4 regions of the Geodermatophilus sp. SYSU D00710 genome follow, and region 3 is predicted to be linked to each of the others. Evidence: riboswitches for the same ligand, from Rfam matches in the RefSeq annotation. Region 3 holds a riboswitch; each other region holds the start of a gene.

Region 1 (4,198 bases), on a different contig from region 3:
CCGAGGAGAGCCGGCCGTGCCCGCGCAGCCACGACGCCATGCTCTTCTGCCCGTCGCGCTCGGGGGCCTGGGCCAGTTCGGCGGCGCGCACCCGGCGGGCCAGGGCGGCGTCGATCCGGTTGCGCTCGGCGATGAGCGCGGCGACGGCCTCGAGGACATCACCGGTCTCCCACCCACCCGAACACATGATCGAATACTAGCCGATCAGCAGGAGGTGGACAACTCAAAACCGCAGGTCAGAGCCTCGTGAGGTGCCATTATCGCTATAAAGGCACTGGCCGGTGACGCCGGTGTCGACGGTGAGCCCGGGCGGTCAGGGCGGCGGCTGGGCCCCGACCACACCCGCGACCACCGCGGCCGCCTCGTGGCCGGCGCGGACCGCGTCCAGGACCGGCGCCCCCGACCGCCAGCCGGCCAGCACCCCGGCGGCGACGGCATCCCCGCAGCCGGTGGTGTCGCGGAGCCGCCCCTCCGGCAGGGGCTCCACCGGCACCTGCCACGCGCCCGCCGCGGTCAGCACCCGGGTGGGCCGCGCGCCGGCGTGCACCAGGACCAGCGCCGGCGCCCACGCGGGCAGGTCGCCGTCCAGTCCCAGCACCGCGGCCTCGACGGCGTTGCAGAACAGGACGTCCGGCCGCAGCGCCACGAGCAGCTCCCGATACGCGTCGGCGCCGTGGCGCTCGATCCGCGTCGCGGCCGCCACGTCGACGGTGACCGGCACGCCGGCGTCCCGGGCGAGCGAGGCGGCTGCCCGGAGCGCGTCCGGGAAACGGCCGGGCAGCAGGTCGTAGCCGTCGAGGTGGACGGCGGCCGCGTCGGCGAGCCACGCGGCGCGGACGTCGTCCGGCTCGAGCCCGCCTTCGCCGCTGTCGGTGAGCAGCGTCCGTCCCCCGTCGGGGTGGACGAGCACCGTCGACAGGGGAGTGCGGCCACGGCGGACCACCGCCGTCTCCACCCCGCGCCCGGCCAGTCCGGCCAGCAACGTGTCGGCGAGCGGGTCCGCACCCGCCCAGCCCGCGAGCCTCGCCGGGGTGCCGCGACGGGCCAGGTTCGCCGTCACGTTGGCCGGCGCCCCGCCCGCCGTCGTCGTCCGGACCACCCGCTGCTGGCCCCCGACCACCAGCGGAGCGGTGAGCTCCAGCAGCTGGTCGGCGACGAGCTTGCCCACGGCCACCACCGGTCCGGAGCCGGCGCGGCGGGGCCACCGGGGACCGTCCTCGTGCACCACGACACGAGAGTGCCCCGGCCGGAGAGCCCGGCCGGGGCACCCTTCCGCGACGTGCGTCAGGCGACCCGGCGGGCGCCCGCGTAGCTCGGCATCGAGTCGAGGTCGACGACGGCCACCGGCTTGCCGGCGGTCGAGGCGTGGACCATCTGGCCGTTGCCGATGGACATGCCCACGTGTGACACCGGGCTGTAGAAGAAGACCAGGTCACCGGGCTGGAGGTCGGCCTTCGCCACCGCGGTGCCGAAGGTCGACTGGGCCTTCGACGTGCGCGGGATCGAGACGCCGGCCGCCTCGTAGGCGAAGCTGGTCAGGCCCGAGCAGTCGAAGGAGTCCGGCCCGGTGGCGCCGTAGACGTACCGGTCACCGACCTGGGCGAGCGCGGTGTCGACGGCGACCTGGGCCGCGCCGGTGGGCGCGGGCGCCGGCGCGGCGGCCACCGTCCCGGTCGCGGTGCCACCACCACCGCCCGCGGCAGCCGAGGCCGGGAGGGGCGAGAGGACGATGCCGGCTCCGGCGATGGCCGCGACGGCGATGCCGCGGAACGAGCGACGAGCGGTGGACGTGCGTGCGGTCGTCATGGACGACGGTTCTCCTGTTCTCCGCGACCGCCTACCGGGTTAGCTGACGGGTTCGGACGGAGGAGTCGCCCGGCGCGACGAGTCGCGCTCCACCCCAGTGCTGCAGTGGGTCCCCGGCCCGGGCTGCCGGTGGGTTCCGGCGCCCGGTTCGGCGTGGCCACCAGGTGTCGCACGGGGCGCGACGAAGGACCCTGGCGGACCGGCGACGACGGTAGGGAGGGGTCAGGGGGCCCTCAACCGACGGAACGCGGCGCCACGCCCGGCGCGGACCTGCGGATTTGACTGGCCTCCCGGACCCGACACGCCAGCGCGAGCACCGCGCACGCCCAGGTCCTGGACACGCGGCGGCACCCGGATGGGCGCCGACACGCCGGACGGGACGAGAAAGGACGCAACGGTGCGTCCGCACGCCCCGTCAGCGGCCCGCCACCGGTGGAACGGGTGAAAGGCCGGGATCCCCACGGTTGCCCCGCGCGTTGACGGGGCAACGGGACAGGAGCCGACAGGAGGAGGACCCCGTGGGGATGTTGAGGAAGCTCGTGGCTTCGGGCGTCGCCGCCAAGGTGGTGCAGGAGCTCCAGAAGCCGCAGAACCAGGCGAAGATCAAGCAGTTCGTCCGCGACTTCCAGAACAAGAACAAGAAGGGCGGCACGAGCGGCCGGGCCTACTGACCGACCGACGCCCTACCGCGCCCCCCGTCCCGCTCCGGGACGGGGGGTGCGGTGCTCCCCGCGCTGGTTGCCGCCCCCTTGCCGGCTCTCCCGGCGCTCTGCGGGCGCGATCGAGCCGACAGAGCACGGGATCAACCGGCACAGTGCGTCTCGGGGCGACGGTTTCCGCTGCCGGCCGGCCGGGCACCCCGGCACCGACCGGGGTGAGCCCAGCCGGCCGGTCGGTGCACGGCGGAGGAGGTCCGCAGTGACCGAGGGCTCGATGACCGGACGGCCGTACGGCGGCACGAACGACCGCTCGGGGCAGGACGACGACGTGCTGCCGGGAGAGCGCCCCGTCCACGACGACGAGGACGCCGAGGTGGGCGCCGCGCCCGACCAGTCGCCCCGCGCCGGTGAGGGCGGGATGGGCACCGGCGACCGCCCGGGCTTCCCCGGCAGCTGACCGCCTCGTCCCCGCGCCGCGTCATCCCCGCCGCCTTCCGGCGTCTCCACAGATGCGGGGACCGATGGAGGCGAGGGACGCGATGACGACCACGAGCACGACCAGCGCTACAGCAGGCGCGGACGGGACCGCCGGGCCCCCGACCGGAAGCCGACCGCAGGAGCGGCTCGAGCACGTGGAGGCACTGCGCCGGGCAGCGACCCACCTGGCGACGGCGGAGTTCCTCGAGCGCCGCGCCGACCGGTCGGTCAACGCCGCGCTCGGCGGCCTGCTGCGCGAGCGCGCCCGCGAGCGCCGGCGCCGGGCCGGGGGGATCCTCGCGGGACTCGGGATGGGTCCGGCGGCCCGCCGGTGCCTGGACGGTGCCCCCGCGCCGGCGTGACCGCCGGGGACGCCCTCAGGCCCGGCAGCCGATGGGGCCGCCGTGGAAGTCGACCATGTCGGGCCAGATGTCCGCCAGCGGCAGCCGCTCGCCCGGCGGCCGGCCGTCGAGCTCGGCGTACGCCCGGTGCAGGTTGCCCACGAGCCGCTCGGACTCCTGCCACGCCGCGTACGGGTTGTCCGCGTGCCGGCGCGCGGTCTCCAGCGGCGACCACCCGGCCGCGTGTCCCTCCCGCGCCGTCGCGTCGACGAAGGCCGCGTAGCCGGCGAGCTCGTCGAGCAGCCGGGGGACCTGGTCGCCACGGCACACCGGGCCGTGCCCGGGCACGAGCACCTCCGGCTCCAGCGCCCGCAGCGCGGCCAGCGCCCGCGGGTACCCGGCCACGCTGCCCTCGGCGAGGAACGGCTGGCCGCCGGCGAAGGCGACGTCGCCCGCGAAGGCCACCCGCTCGCCGGGCAGCCAGACGACGACGTCGCCGCGCGTGTGCGCCGGGCCCACCGCATGCAGCTCGACTCCCCGCTCCCCGAGGTGGAGGGTCAGCGCGCCGGTGAAGGTGACGTCGGGCGGGCGCACCTCCAGATGCCCGTAGTCCGGTCCGGTGAGCACCTGTGCGGCGATCAGGCCCGCGGCGAGCTGGTCCTCCCGTGCGTGCTCGTGCCCGACCACCGGCGTCCCGTCCGGCACCAACCAGTTGCCGAAGGTGTGGTCGCCGTGGTGGTGGGTGTTCACCAGCGCCCGCAGCCGGCCCGGGGCGACGCCGTCCACCGCCGCGAACAGCGCCCGGTTGCGCGCCTCGGTGGAGGTCGTGTCGACCATGACGCCGGTGCCGTCGTCACCGGTCACGACGCCGGTGTTGTTGATCATCCAGCTGCCGTCGGGCTGCACGTAGGCGAA
Region 2 (4,198 bases), on a different contig from region 3:
GTGCTGCCCGCCGAGACGGTGGCCGCCGTCAGCGAGGCGATGGACACGCTGGGGCAGCCCTACGCGCCGGGGACGGCCGGCCCGGACTCCTGGGACTGCGGTTCGCTGGTCTCCACGGTCTACGGCGCCGCGGGCGTCGACCTGCCCGCCGACCAGGCCGGGCTGTACGCCGTCACGGTGCCGGTCGACCCGGCCGACGTGCTGCCCGGCGACCTGGTGTTCCTCGGGACGCCCGAGTCGGGGCTCGGCCACGTCGGCATCGCGCTGGACCGGGAGACGATGCTGGCCGCCGACGGGCGGGCCGGCGCGGTCGTCGTCCGCCGGCTGCCCGCCGACCAGGTGCTGCACGTGGGCCGGCCGGCCCTGGGCACCCGCCCCGAGGTGGCCGCGCCGGGGTCCTCGGGCGGTGCGCTGCGGGTGGAGTGCGGCAACACCGTGTACCCGCCCAGCTTCGACGGGACCCGCGCCTGGGGCGGGTACCCCAACGGCCTCATCCCGCCCAGCGCGCTGTGCCCCCTCGGCGTGGGCGGGCACGCGCTGCGCTGCGACGCCGCCGCGGCCTACCGGGCGATGAGCGCGGCGTTCGAGGCGGAGTTCGGCCGGCCGGTCTGCATCACCGACTCCTACCGCACCTACGCCGGCCAGGTCCGGCTCTACGGCGAGAAACCGTCCCTGGCCGCGGTCCCGGGGACGAGCAACCACGGCTGGGGGCTGGCGGTCGACCTGTGCGGCGGCATCGAGACCTTCGGCACCCCGCAGTACGCCTGGATGGTGGCCAACGCCGGCCGCTTCGGCTGGCTGCACCCCACCTGGGCGGACCCGGGCAACGGCCGCGAGGAGCCCTGGCACTGGGAGTTCGCGGGCAGCTGAGCCGGGACTGTCGGTGGCCGTCCCTAGCGTGCGGAGCAACCGACAGGGAGACCCGTCCCGACCGCGGCCCGGCACCCGGGCGGCCCGGGGCACCGGAGGGGGGACACGGCCATGCTCATCGACTGCGACACCTGCACCGTGCGCGGCACCGGCTGCGCCGACTGCGTCGTCACCGTCCTGCTGGGTGCGCCGCCGGCGGAGAGGGGCACCGGGCCCGTGCTGCTGCCGGTGCCGCCGGTCCCGGCCGCGCGGGCGACCGGGCCGGCCGCCGGGGACGCGGTCCCCCCGCCGCCGGGCGTGGTGGTGGAGTTCGACGACGTCGAGCGGCGCGCCGTGCGGGCGCTGGCGGAGGTCGGCCTGGTGCCTCCGCTGCGTCACCGCCCGGCGGGCGGGGAGCGTCCCGGCGGACGGCGCCGCACCGGCTGAGGCGCAGGTCGACGACCGAACGGGTACACACCGGAGTGGCGCTACTGCTCACTGTGCGTGTTCTCACAGTCAGCAGGGGTCCCGTTTGTCACAACCTCATCACGTCCGTACTGTGACCGCGTCCGGCCGGGTGGTCGTCACCTGACGCGAGGTGACCTCGGCCGGTCACCGCCGAGTCACCGGACGCCGCCTGCGGGTGCGCGCGAGGTGAGCCGGGGACCCACCGCAGCACTGGGGTGAGTTCTCGCGTGCACCGGCCCGCCGGCGCACGCCTGATAGGGCACGTCTTCCCAGCCCGAACCCGTCAGCTAACTCGGTAGGCGGTTGCTGAGGAAGAACGGAGAGCCGCCGCCCGTGGCGACCCCCCGCCCCTGCCCGGGGCATGCCTGCGCACAGTCCACCTCCTCCGCACCCGCGACCGCCCGCGTCGCCGGCCCGCACCGCCGCTCACCGCGCCGGCTCCTCGGCCGGGTCGCGCTGGTCGGCACCGCCGCCGCCCTGACCGTGGCCCTCGTGCCCGGCACCGCGGTCGCCGACCCCGAGCGGGCCACCACCCCCGAGCAGGCCGCCGAGCTCGCCGCCGACGCCGGCCGCCGGCTCGAGGCGGTCAGCGAGCAGGTCAACGAGGCCCGCGAGGTCCTCTCCCGCCAGCAGGCCGCCGCCGAGGCCGCCGAGCGGGCCCTCGGCGACGCCCGCTCCCGGCTGCAGGACCTCGACGGGCAGATCCGTCAGGTCGCCCGCAGCGCCTGGACCAGCAGCAACGACACCTTCGCCCAGCTGGACCTGCTGATGACCAGCGACTCGGCCGACGAGTTCGTCAGCTCGCTGGCCACCCTCGACCACATCTCCGGCCACACCACCGACGTGCTCGCGCAGGTCGGCGAGGCCGCCACCGCGGCGGAGGAGGCGCAGCGCGAGGCCGACGCCGCCCGGGCCGACGCGGAGGCCACGCTCGAGGAGCTCGACGCCCAGGAGGAGCGGCTCGAGGCCGACATCGCCGACTACGAGGCCCAGTTCGAGGCGCTGACCGAGGCCGCGCGGCAGCAGGCGCTCGCCGCCGAGGCCGAGGCCGCCGCCGACGCCGCGGCCGAGGCGGCGGCCGCAGCGGCTGCTCCCGCGGCGGCCGCCCCGGCGGCTGCGGCTCCCGCGGCGGCCGCCCCGGCGGCTGCGGCTCCCGCGGCGGCGGCTCCGGCCGCGGCGGCTCCGGCGGCGGCCGCCCCGGCTCCGGCGGCCCCCGCGGGTGGGGGCAGCGGCGCCGCGCAGGTGGCGGTGCAGACGGCGCTGGCGCAGGTGGGCGACCCCTACGTGTGGGGCGCCGGCGGGCCGAACGCCTTCGACTGCTCGGGCCTGACCCAGTACGCCTACGCGGCGGCCGGGATCAGCCTGCCGCACTCCAGCCGGATGCAGTCGCAGATGGGCACCGCCGTCTCGCGGTCGGAGCTGCAGCCGGGCGACCTGATCTTCTACTACAGCCCGGTCAGCCACGTCTCCATGTACATCGGCAACGGCCAGATGGTGCACGCCTCGACCTCCGGCGTGCCGGTCAAGGTGGTGTCCGTCGACTCGATGAGCGGCATCACCGCCATGCGCCGCATCGCCTGACGGAAGGACCCCTCCGCCCCCGCCGCTCGGACGCTCGCGGCGGGCCCCTGGGGGGTGGCCGTTCCAGCACGTCGCCAGGGCCGGTGACCCGCACGGGTCACCGGCCCTCGTCGTGCCCGGTGCCGGGTCCGGGGACCGCGGCGGCCGGGCGGGCCGGTCCGCCTAGGATCGGCCGCGTGAGCTGGGCGGGCGGGTGAACCGGACCGCCTCCCGCGCCGCCCTGCTGGTCGCGCTCGTGCTCGGTGCGGCGTTCGTGGTCGTCGTCGCCGCCCGGACGCCCTGGACGGTGCTGCCCACCCCGCCCGGCGGCGCGACGCCGCTGAGCGCCGACGCCGGGCTGCCCGCCGAGGTGGTGCGCCGGGCCGAGGCCTTCGCCGCCGCGGTCCGCCCCGCCTCGCTGGCGGGCCTGCTGCTCGGCCTCGCCGTCTCGGCACTGCTCGGCCTCACCCGCCTGGGCAGCCGGCTGGTCACCGCCGCCGGCCGTCCCGTGGGTGGGCGCTGGCCGCTCACGGTGCTCCTCGGCACGGTCGCGCTGGTGGTCGCCGGCCGGCTGGTCACGCTGCCGCTGTCGGCCTACGGCGAGGTCGTGCGGCACCGCTACGGCCTGTCGACCCGGTCCTGGGGGCTGTGGCTGCGCGACGTGGCGGTCTCCACCGCCATCGACGCCGGCCTGACCGCGCTCACCCTGCTCGCCCTGGTGTGGCTGGCCCGCCGGGCGCCGCGCACCTGGTGGGCGTGGGCCGCGGTCGGCGCGGCGGGCCTGGTGGTGGCCGGCTCGTTCCTCTACCCGGTGGTCATCGAGCCGGCGTTCAACCGCTTCGAGCCGCTGCCGGCCGGACAGCTGCGCACCGACCTGCTCCAGCTCGCCGAGGAGAGCGGCAACCCGGTCGAGGACGTCCTGGTCGCCGACGCCTCGCGCCGGACGACGCGGCTGAACGCCTACGTGTCCGGGTTCGGGTCCACCCGCCGCGTCGTCGTCTACGACACCCTGCTCGCCGACGTCCCCGACGACGAGATCGAGTCGATCGTCGCCCACGAGCTCGGGCACGTCGCCGCCGACGACGTCCTGACCGGCACGCTGCTGGGCGCCCTCGGCGCGGCCGCGGCGGTGGCACTGCTGGGGTGGCTGCTGTCCCGGCCGGCGCTGCTGCGCCGCGCGGGCGCGGACTCCGCGGGTGACCCGCGCGTGGTCCCGCTGGTGCTGCTGCTGACGGCCGTGGGCTCGCTGGTCGCCACGCCGGTGCAGAACCTGGTGTCGCGCCAGGTGGAGGCGCGCGCGGACCTGTACGCCCTCGACCTC
Region 3 (4,198 bases):
TCGGCGATCTTCACCGGGTCGTTCGTGGTGATCAGGGTGGTCGCCGTCGACAGCTGCAGCCGCGAGGTCTGCGCCGCGACGTAGGCGAGGGTCGTCGTCGGCGACGAGGAGAAGAACGGCGGGTTGTGGTGCTCGCCGAGGGCGAAGACGTCCAGGCCGACCTCCTCGGCCTTCTTCGCGATCGTGACGATCGCCCGGATCCGCTCCGCCTCGCTCGGCGTGCGGCCCGTCGTGGGATCGGTCGTGATGTCGCTGACCGAGAAGACGCCGAACTGCATCTCGTGCTCCATGTGGTTGAGAGTGCAACTATCGCTACGGCCCGTCCAACCGCGGTGCCCTCTCGTCCATTCCCAGGGTCTCGTGACCGTGCTGAGATGCTGTGACTGCGCTCGGTGATGGATCCGGCACGTCCCGGCGATCCCACTCCGGCGGGCCCCGCGCCCCCCTGTCGGCGCCCGGCCGGTGGGTATCCGGGGTGGGATCGTGATCACCCCGACGGCCGGCCGGGGAGTCCGGACCGGCACGGCGGACCGAGGGGGACCGGGATGTCGCAGCGGGCAGGGGGAGGCGCTCAGACCGGAGCGCCGGGGGACGGTACCGGAGGGCGGCCGCCGTCGGGCGGCCTCGACGGCCTGCTGGGGACCGGGCCGGTGTTCACCGGGGCGGTCCGCGGCTACGACCGCGCACAGGTCGACGACTACGTGAACTGGGCGGAGACCGAGGTCCTCGTCCTGCGCCGGGAGAACGACCACCTGCTCAGCCGCTACGCCGCCGCCTCGGCCGAGCTGCAGAACGCCCGGCGCCGGCTGGCCGCGCTCGTCCGCGAGCGGCAGTCGCTGCCGGGGCCGGACGAGGCGCGAGAACTGGTCCGCCGGGCCGAGGCCGAGGCCGCAGCCCGGACCGCCGCCGCCGAGGAGGAGGCGCGGCGCGTGGTCGAGGAGGCCCGCACCGAGGCCGAGGCACGGCTGGGCGGGGTCGCCGAGATGCGCGAGGCGGTCATCGCCCTGCGCGAGCAGACCCGCAGCGAGGCCGCGGCGGTGCTCGAGGCGGCCCGCCGCGAGGCTGCGGAGCTGGGCCGGGCGGCGGCCGAGGAGCGCGCCCGGCTGGACCGCGCGGCGGCCGCGGTGCGCGAGCGCCTGGACCGGGAGGCGGCCGAGCGCCGGCGGGTCGCCGAGGCCGAGCTCGCGCCGCTGCGCGACGAGCGCGACCAGGCGCGCGAGTGGCTGCTCGGGTTGACCGGGCAGATCGACCGGGCGCTCGCGGTGATCACCGGCGTGCTGCCCGACGACGTCCCCGTCCTCGCCGAGCGTCGTGAGGCGGCAGAGACCGTCGGAGAGGCCACCGCGGGCGCCGCGCGGGAGCCGGTCGCCGCTGCCGATGCGTCGCAGGTCACTGTGTTGCGCGACACGGACCGGCCCCAGGTCGCCGCGGCCTCCTGACCAGCAGCGACACTGGCGCGGCCAGTGGCCCGGAGGACCGGCGGGTCACAGCCGTCCCGCCCGTCCCTCCGGCCCCGTGTTGTCACGGACCGGTAACGGTGTCTACGGTGGCGGGCGTCCGGTCGGTCGTCTCTCCCCGTCCGGGGAGCCTGACCGGACGCCGCCGAGTCGTGTCCGCACCCGCGGACGCGAGCCGGGGACCCACCGCAGTACTGGGGTGAATCGCACCCGTCGAGCTCTGCTCGCGGGGGCGTAGGGCTGCTTCCCGCCCGAACCCGTCAGCTAACTCGGTAGGCGGCTCACGGAAGAAACGGAGAGCCTCCGCATGCCCCGCCTCCGGGCCCCCGCGGCCCGCAGGTGCAGCCGCCCGCGCGCGCAGCGCGGTCCCGCGTCCTCCTGACGCCGGCTCGACCCTGCCCTGCCGCGCCCGGCGCCGACCGCGGCCGCCGGAGACCTCCCGACCAGACACGCCGTAGACCCGCGCTGCGTGCGCGTGCCCATGACCCGGGCCGCCGCGCGCCCTCTCCCTCGGAGCGCCCACCCGCATGTTCAGCCGTACCCGTCGCACCGCCGCCGACACCCCCGTCGCCGAGACCCCCGACACCGACGCCCTCGAGACCGCCGTCCTCGAGGTGGACGACGAGACCCCCGCCCCCGGCCGCGCGCGCCGCGGTGGCCTGCTGGGCTCCCGCCGCCCGGCCCTGCTGCTCGGCACCGCCGCCGCCGGCGCGCTCCTGGTCGGGGTGCTCTCCGGCACCGGCCCCGCCGCCACCGGCGGTGCCGAGGCCGACACCGCCAGCGCCTCGGTGGGCGTGGCCGAGGCGCTCGGCCTCGCGGAGCAGGGCACCGACGGCGCCGTCGAGGACGGTGACCTCGCGCCGCTGGAGGAGCTCGCCGCCTCCCGCACCGAGCGCACCGCGATCGACGCCGCCGCCGTCCAGGCCCAGGCCGCGGCCGACCAGGCCGAGCGCGACCGCGTCGCCGCCGAGGAGGCCGCCCGCATCGCCGCCGAGGAGGAGGCCGCGCGCGCCGCCGCCGAGGCGCAGGCCGCTGCCGAGGCGCAGGCCGCTGCCGAGGCGCAGGCCGCTGCCGAGGCCGAGGCCGCCGCCGCGGAGGCCGCCGCTGCCGCCGAGGCCGCCGAGGCCCAGGCCGCCGAGTCCGCCGCGGCTCCGGCGCCGAGCAGCTCCAGCTCCGAGAGCCGCGGGTCGTTCAAGGACTACGCGCTCGGCCTCGTCGGCGCCGAGCAGTTCTCCTGCCTCGAGAAGCTCTGGGGCAAGGAGAGCAACTGGAACCCCAACGCGCAGAACCCGACCAGCACCGCCTACGGGATCGCGCAGTTCCTCGACTCCACCTGGGCCAGCACCGGCATCGCGAAGACCTCCGACGGCTACCGCCAGATCGACGCCGGCCTGGTCTACATCAACGAGCGCTACGGCTCGCCCTGCGAGGCCTGGGCCCACTCGCAGGCCACCGGCTGGTACTAGGAGGACCCCGCTGCCCCCCGCGCCTCGCACGCTCGGCGCGGGACCCTGCAGCGGAGCCGTTCCAGCACGTCACCTCGGGAGGGCCGGTGACCAGGGTGGTGCCCGCGGGCTTCGTCCGCGCGCACACCCAGGTCCGCCGGCCCTCCCTCGTCCCCGAGGTCCGGCTGCACGTCGCCGACGACGTCGTCGCCCTGTGGGAGGCGATGGAGACCGCGGGGGGCGCCGGTGAGGAGCCGCCGTTCTGGGCCGCGGCCTGGCCCGGTGGGCAGGCCCTGGCCCGCGCCGTGCTCGACGGCGCCGTCCCGGTGGCCGGTCGCCGCGTCCTCGACCTCGGGTCGGGCAGCGGCCTGGTCGCCGTCGCGGCCGTCCTCGCCGGTGCCCGGCACGTGCTCGCCAGCGACGTCGACCCGTTCTCGCGGACCGCGGTCGGCGTCAACGCCGTCCTCAACGGCGTGCGCGGCATCAGCGTGATCGGCGACGTCCTGCACCGCGAGCCGCCCGACGTCGACGTCGTCCTGGCCGGGGACGTCTGCTACGACCGCGTGATGACCGGGCGGGTGCTGCCGTTCCTCGACCGGGCGCGCGCCCGCGGTGCCGAGGTGTTCGTCGGGGACCCCGGCCGCCCGTACCTGCCGCACGAGCGGCTCGAGCCGGTCACCGTGCTCGACGTGCCCGAGACCGAGGGCCCGGGCCTGCGCCGCACGACGGTGTGGCGACTGCCCTGAGCGCCCCGCGGTCGTGGGTAGGGTCGCCGCCGTGGCCGCACCGCTCCCCGTCGCCCCCGGCGGCGGCCGCGGGCGCCGGGCCCGCCGCCCCTCCGGCGACGACCGGGAGCGGGCCATCCTCACCACCGCCGAGGAGCTGCTCGGGCAGCGCCCGCTGGCCGACATCTCCGTCGACGACCTGGCGCGCGGGGCAGGCATCTCCCGGCCCACCTTCTACTTCTACTTCCCGTCCAAGGACGCCGTCGTCCTCGCGCTGCTCGACCGGGTGGTGGGGGAGGCCCGCGCGTCCCGCTCGGCGGCGCTGCGCCGCGCCGGCGACGACGTCCGCGCCGGTTGGCGGGGCGCGCTCGAGGCGGTCCGCGACACCTTCGCCGCGCACCACGCCCTCACCACCGCGGCGGCCTCGCTGTTCGCCACCAGCGCCGAGGCCCGCGCGCTGTGGTCGGAGGTCATGGAGCAGTTCGTCGCCGAGACCGCCGCGGCCATCGACGCCGAGCGGGCCCGCGGCGCCGCCCCGCCCGGCCCACCGGCCCGCGACCTCGCCGTGGCG
Region 4 (4,198 bases), on a different contig from region 3:
CCGAGGTCGAGCGTCACGTGCCCGATGAAGTCGGCGTGCAGCAGGTCCGTCAGGGTCCCGGCGACCACCCACAGGTACTCGGCCCGGTCCGTTCCGCCGTCGAGCTCGCCGACCAGCTCCGGCGACACCGACCGCATCCGCCCTCCCCACACGGCGACCCCGACACCGACCGCGGAGGTCGTGCGGAGGACGACAGCGTGGCACCGGACCGCCGTCCTCGGCCAGACCGGCGCCCCCGCCAGGCCACCGTCGGGCACTCAGTGCCTGGTCTCGTACCTGGTCAGGAGCACGCCGCCCGGGAACGTCCGGGTCTCCACCAGGGTCAGGTCCACCCGGTCGTCCAGGGCCGTGAAGAACGGTGTGCCGCCGCCCACCAGGACCGGGTGGGTGACGATCGCGTACTCGTCGACCAGCCCGGCCCGCATGGCCGCCGCGGCGAGGGTGGCGCCGCCGACGTCCATGGGACCGCCGTCCTCGGCCTTGAGCCGGGTGATCTCGGTGACGGCGTCACCGCTGACCAGGCGGGCGTTCCTGTCGACCGCGCCGATCGTGGCGGAGAACACCACCTTCGGCACGTCCCGCCAGCGGCGGGCGTACTCGATGTGCGCCGGTGTGGCGCCGGGCTGCTGGTCGGCGGTCGGCCAGTGGGAGCTCATCGTCTCCCACAGTCTGCGCCCGTACAGCGCCAGCCCGGTCGCCCCCACCCGGTCCGACCACCACTGGAACAGCTCGTCGCTCGGCACGCTCCAGCCGAGGTCGTCGCCGGGCGCGGCGATGTAACCGTCCAGGCTCACGTTCATGCCGAAGGTCAGTTTCCGCACGGCGCAGCCTCCCGCGAGTCGGTGTCCGGCCTACGGACCGACACGGCGCGGCGAACTGATCGGTCGGACCACACCGAGGGCCGCTCGACCAGACCGGGAACACCGCGGGACACCCTGCCGGACGGTCGCGGCCTCGTCGTCCGGGAGGAGCCGTGTGACGCCGGCCGGGGGTCGCGCCGACGACCACCTGTACGGACCGACGCCGCCCGCTGAGCGTGGGACCGGAGGTCGGAGGCGGGGGCGACGGACGAGTCGGCCTGTACGCCGGGTTCTGTCCTCGGGCGCCTCGCGGCCTCCCGATGGGCGGTCATCCATCTAGGCCCGCCGTTGCCGGCGGGCTCGAGCGGTCCACCCGCAGGCTCGGGCGGGCAGCCCTCGAACGCCTGCGCGGGACGGCGGTCCGGTCGCCCAGCCGCCGTCCCTTCTCGACCTTGCTCCGGGTGGGGTTTACCGAGCCGCACCGGTCACCCGGTGCGCTGGTGGTCTCTTACACCACCGTTTCACCCTCACCAGCGGCGAGCCGCTGGCGGTCTGTTCTCTGTGGCACTGTCCCGCGGGTCACCCCGGGTCGCCGTTAGCGACCACCCTGCCCTGTGGAGCCCGGACGTTCCTCGGCGACGGGGTCTCCCCCGCCGACGCGACCGCCCGGCCGACTCGTCCGTCGTGCCGGCCAGTCTACGGGCCCTCCGCACGGGGTCCCATGACGCCTGGCCATCGGCGCGACGCTCCCGGTGAAAAGACACGCCGGGGCCCACCAGCCAACTCCTCCAGTTCACCGACCCGGAGTTGGCACAAGCGCACAAGACCTCTACGGTTTCGGCGTCTGGTCGGTCGTCACCTCCCCCATCCGGGGGAACCGCGCCGGATGCCGCCGAGTCGCGCCGGCCCCGTCGACGCGAACCGGGGACCCACCGCACCACTGGGGTGAGTCCCGCCTCCCGAGCCCTGCTCGGGGGCGGGTAGGGCGCATCCCCGCCCGAACCCGTCAGCTGACCCGGTAGGCGGCCAAGGGAGAAACGGAGATCTGCAGCGAGGGGTGCCGAGCGGCGCCCGTCCTCGCACCCCCAGACACCGCCGCCGCGACCCGCTGGACACCTACGCCGGTCGCCGCGTACCCGGGCACGGACCTCGGCAGCCCTGCGCGTCGCCTGCCTCCGGCGGGCTCGGCACGGTCGCGCGTCCGGCTGCCCGTCCCCCCAGGTCACCCCTCATCCGGAACGGGGACCCGCCCGACCAGCGGGCGGCCCCACGGACCACCGTCAGGAGCTCTCCTCACCATGCCCTCGAACACCCCTCGCCGCACCGGCGTCCGCCGGTCGCTGACCGTCGGCGCCTTCGCCGTCGCCTTCGGCCTCGCCGGCCAGTCCGCCGCCCAGGCTCACGACTGGGACCGCGACCGGGACCGCGGCGGCTGGGACCGCTGGGACCGGACCTCGTCCACGGCCGAGGCGGAGGCCCCCGCTCCGGCGCCGGCCCCCGCCGAGGAGGCGCCCGCGGTGCCCACCGGGGCTGCGGCCCCCGCCCCGGCGGCGTCGCTCCCCGTCTCGACCGACCTGAGCGGCAAGCCGACCCCCACCTCCACCGCCTACAGCGCGTGGGCGGCGCACGTCCGCCCGGTCGTCGCCGAGGTCACCCAGGCCTTCGGCGTGTCCACGGTCCTCACCCGGCCCGGCCACTCGCCGACGCAGGAGCTCGCCGCCGACTTCATGGTCTACAGCGACTCCGCCAAGGGTGACGCCGTCGCCCAGTACGTGATCGACAACGCCGAGCGGTTCAACGTCGACTACGTCATCTGGGAGCAGCGGATCTACATGATCGGCGGCTCCGGCTGGCAGGCGATGGAGGACCGCGGGTCGATCACCGCCAACCACTACGACCACGTGCACGTCAGCTTCAACTGACCGGCGGCCGTGGGGACGCGGTACCCCGGCCGCGTCCCCACGGCACGCTTCGTCGTGCACCGGCCGGCCTCATCCCACGGTGCCCGACCTCACCCCGCAGCGCGAGGTCGGGCACCGCGCGGGGAGGCCGGCCGCCCGTGCGCGTCGAGGAGCGCCGCGGTCAGCCGCCGTAGAGCACGAAGCCGGCCACCCGGCGCCCTGCGTCGTCGGCCGGGGTCGCCATCTCGACCTGTCGCCGTGCCTGCTCCTCGACCGGGTCGTCCGACAGCGCCTGCAGGTAGCGCCGGTGCTCGGCCAGCGAGGCCACCGCCCGGTCGACGACGGCGGTCACGTCGACGGTGTGGGTCGCCCCCACGGGCGTGGAGACGGCGGTCCACCGCACGCCCTGCCACGGCACCGGGTCGGCCAGTTCGGGGAAGATCCACTCGTTCGCCGCGTCGCCCACCGCGTCGAGCACCGCCCGGCCCAGCGCCCGGTGGTCGGCGCTGTTCCAGTACGCGGGCGCGGTGCCCGGCGGCGTCCAGGTGTCCCCGAAGTGCATCGTCACCACCAGCTCCGGCCGGTGCCGGCGGATCGCCGCGGCCACCGACCGCCGCAGGTCCAGACCCTCGACCAGCCGGCCGTCGGGATGGCCGAGGAACTCCACCACCGAGACGCCCGCCGCCGCCGCGGCCGCCCGCTGCTCCCGCTCACGCAGCGGCCCGGCCACCTCCGGCGGCAGACCGGCGATGCCGGCCTCCCCGCTGGTGGCCAGCACGTAGCGCACGTCGCGCCCGGCGGAGGTCCACGCGGCGACGGCGGCCGCGCAGCCGTACTCGATGTCGTCGGGGTGGGCGACGACGACCAGCGCGCGCTCCCAGTCCTCCGGCAGCGGCTGGGTCACGCCCGCCCCCGGGCCACGCGCAGCGCCGCGGCGATCATCGGCACCTGCAGGGGCAGCCGTACCACCCCGGCCGCCAGCAGCGCCGGCCGCCCGCGCGCCGCCCGCAGGTGGTGCAGGTGCGCGGGCAGGAACGACGCCAGCAGGACCGCGGCCGCCCAGCCCCCGGCCCGCCGGCTCGGCGGTGCGGACAGCAGCGCGGCGGTGGCCACCTCGGCGACCCCGCTGCCCAGCACCCAGCCGCGCGCGTCCCCGAGCTCCGGTGGCACCAGCCACTCGTAGGTCCGCGGCCGCACCAGGTGCAGCACGCCGGAACCGCCCAGGGCGGCGGCCAGCCAGGTCGCGGGCGCGGGCGGTCGCATGCGGCCACCGTAGGCTGCCGCTCCGTGCCCGCCGCCGACCTGCTCGTCGCCGCCGCGGTGGCGCTGGCCGCGGGCGTCGTCAACTCCATCGCCGGCGGCGGCTCGCTGATCCTCTTCCCCACCCTGGTGGCGCTGGGCCTGCCGACCGTCGCGGCCAACGTGACCAACTCGGTCGCGCAGTGGCCCGGCTACCTCGGCGGGATGGCCGGGTTCCGCCGCGAGTACGCCGGCCAG

Evidence for each region. A riboswitch is a leader RNA that binds a small molecule or an ion and turns the genes downstream of it on or off. The one in region 3 is predicted to bind cyclic di-AMP.
Region 1: linked by a shared signal. The riboswitch ahead of ACI78U_RS02480 (C40 family peptidase) and the one ahead of ACI78U_RS13020 (aggregation-promoting factor C-terminal-like domain-containing protein) in region 3 are both predicted to bind cyclic di-AMP.
Region 2: linked by a shared signal. The riboswitch ahead of ACI78U_RS20500 (C40 family peptidase) and the one ahead of ACI78U_RS13020 (aggregation-promoting factor C-terminal-like domain-containing protein) in region 3 are both predicted to bind cyclic di-AMP.
Region 4: linked by a shared signal. The riboswitch ahead of ACI78U_RS13630 (hypothetical protein) and the one ahead of ACI78U_RS13020 (aggregation-promoting factor C-terminal-like domain-containing protein) in region 3 are both predicted to bind cyclic di-AMP.

What each region holds. Positions count from the first base shown of each region.
Region 1 is NZ_JBJGYX010000003.1:124,144-128,341, forward strand. Features, by position in the region: gene ACI78U_RS02470 (DUF222 domain-containing protein) at 1-187, opposite strand, end outside; gene ACI78U_RS02475 (carbohydrate kinase family protein) at 314-1,228, opposite strand; gene ACI78U_RS02480 (C40 family peptidase) at 1,285-1,806, opposite strand; cyclic di-AMP (ydaO/yuaA leader) riboswitch at 1,819-1,970, opposite strand; gene ACI78U_RS02485 (hypothetical protein) at 2,325-2,477, shown strand; gene ACI78U_RS02490 (hypothetical protein) at 2,725-2,922, shown strand; gene ACI78U_RS02495 (hypothetical protein) at 3,098-3,304, shown strand; gene ACI78U_RS02500 (MBL fold metallo-hydrolase) at 3,320-4,198, opposite strand, start outside.
Region 2 is NZ_JBJGYX010000059.1:14,313-18,510, forward strand. Features, by position in the region: gene ACI78U_RS20490 (NlpC/P60 family protein) at 1-870, shown strand, start outside; gene ACI78U_RS20495 (hypothetical protein) at 982-1,296, shown strand; cyclic di-AMP (ydaO/yuaA leader) riboswitch at 1,456-1,634, shown strand; gene ACI78U_RS20500 (C40 family peptidase) at 1,651-2,898, shown strand; gene ACI78U_RS20505 (M48 family metallopeptidase) at 3,092-4,198, shown strand, end outside.
Region 3 is NZ_JBJGYX010000024.1:44,490-48,687, reverse strand. Features, by position in the region: gene ACI78U_RS13030 (LLM class flavin-dependent oxidoreductase) at 1-290, opposite strand, end outside; gene ACI78U_RS13025 (DivIVA domain-containing protein) at 651-1,439, shown strand; cyclic di-AMP (ydaO/yuaA leader) riboswitch at 1,591-1,751, shown strand; gene ACI78U_RS13020 (aggregation-promoting factor C-terminal-like domain-containing protein) at 1,985-2,923, shown strand; gene ACI78U_RS13015 (class I SAM-dependent methyltransferase) at 3,010-3,648, shown strand; gene ACI78U_RS13010 (TetR/AcrR family transcriptional regulator) at 3,680-4,198, shown strand, end outside.
Region 4 is NZ_JBJGYX010000026.1:39,289-43,486, reverse strand. Features, by position in the region: gene ACI78U_RS13645 (response regulator transcription factor) at 1-137, opposite strand, end outside; gene ACI78U_RS13640 (dihydrofolate reductase family protein) at 258-821, opposite strand; RNA gene rnpB (RNase P RNA component class A) at 1,066-1,478, opposite strand; cyclic di-AMP (ydaO/yuaA leader) riboswitch at 1,681-1,840, shown strand; gene ACI78U_RS13630 (hypothetical protein) at 2,099-2,722, shown strand; gene ACI78U_RS13625 (PIG-L deacetylase family protein) at 2,883-3,605, opposite strand; gene ACI78U_RS13620 (DoxX family protein) at 3,602-3,964, opposite strand; gene ACI78U_RS13615 (sulfite exporter TauE/SafE family protein) at 3,989-4,198, shown strand, end outside.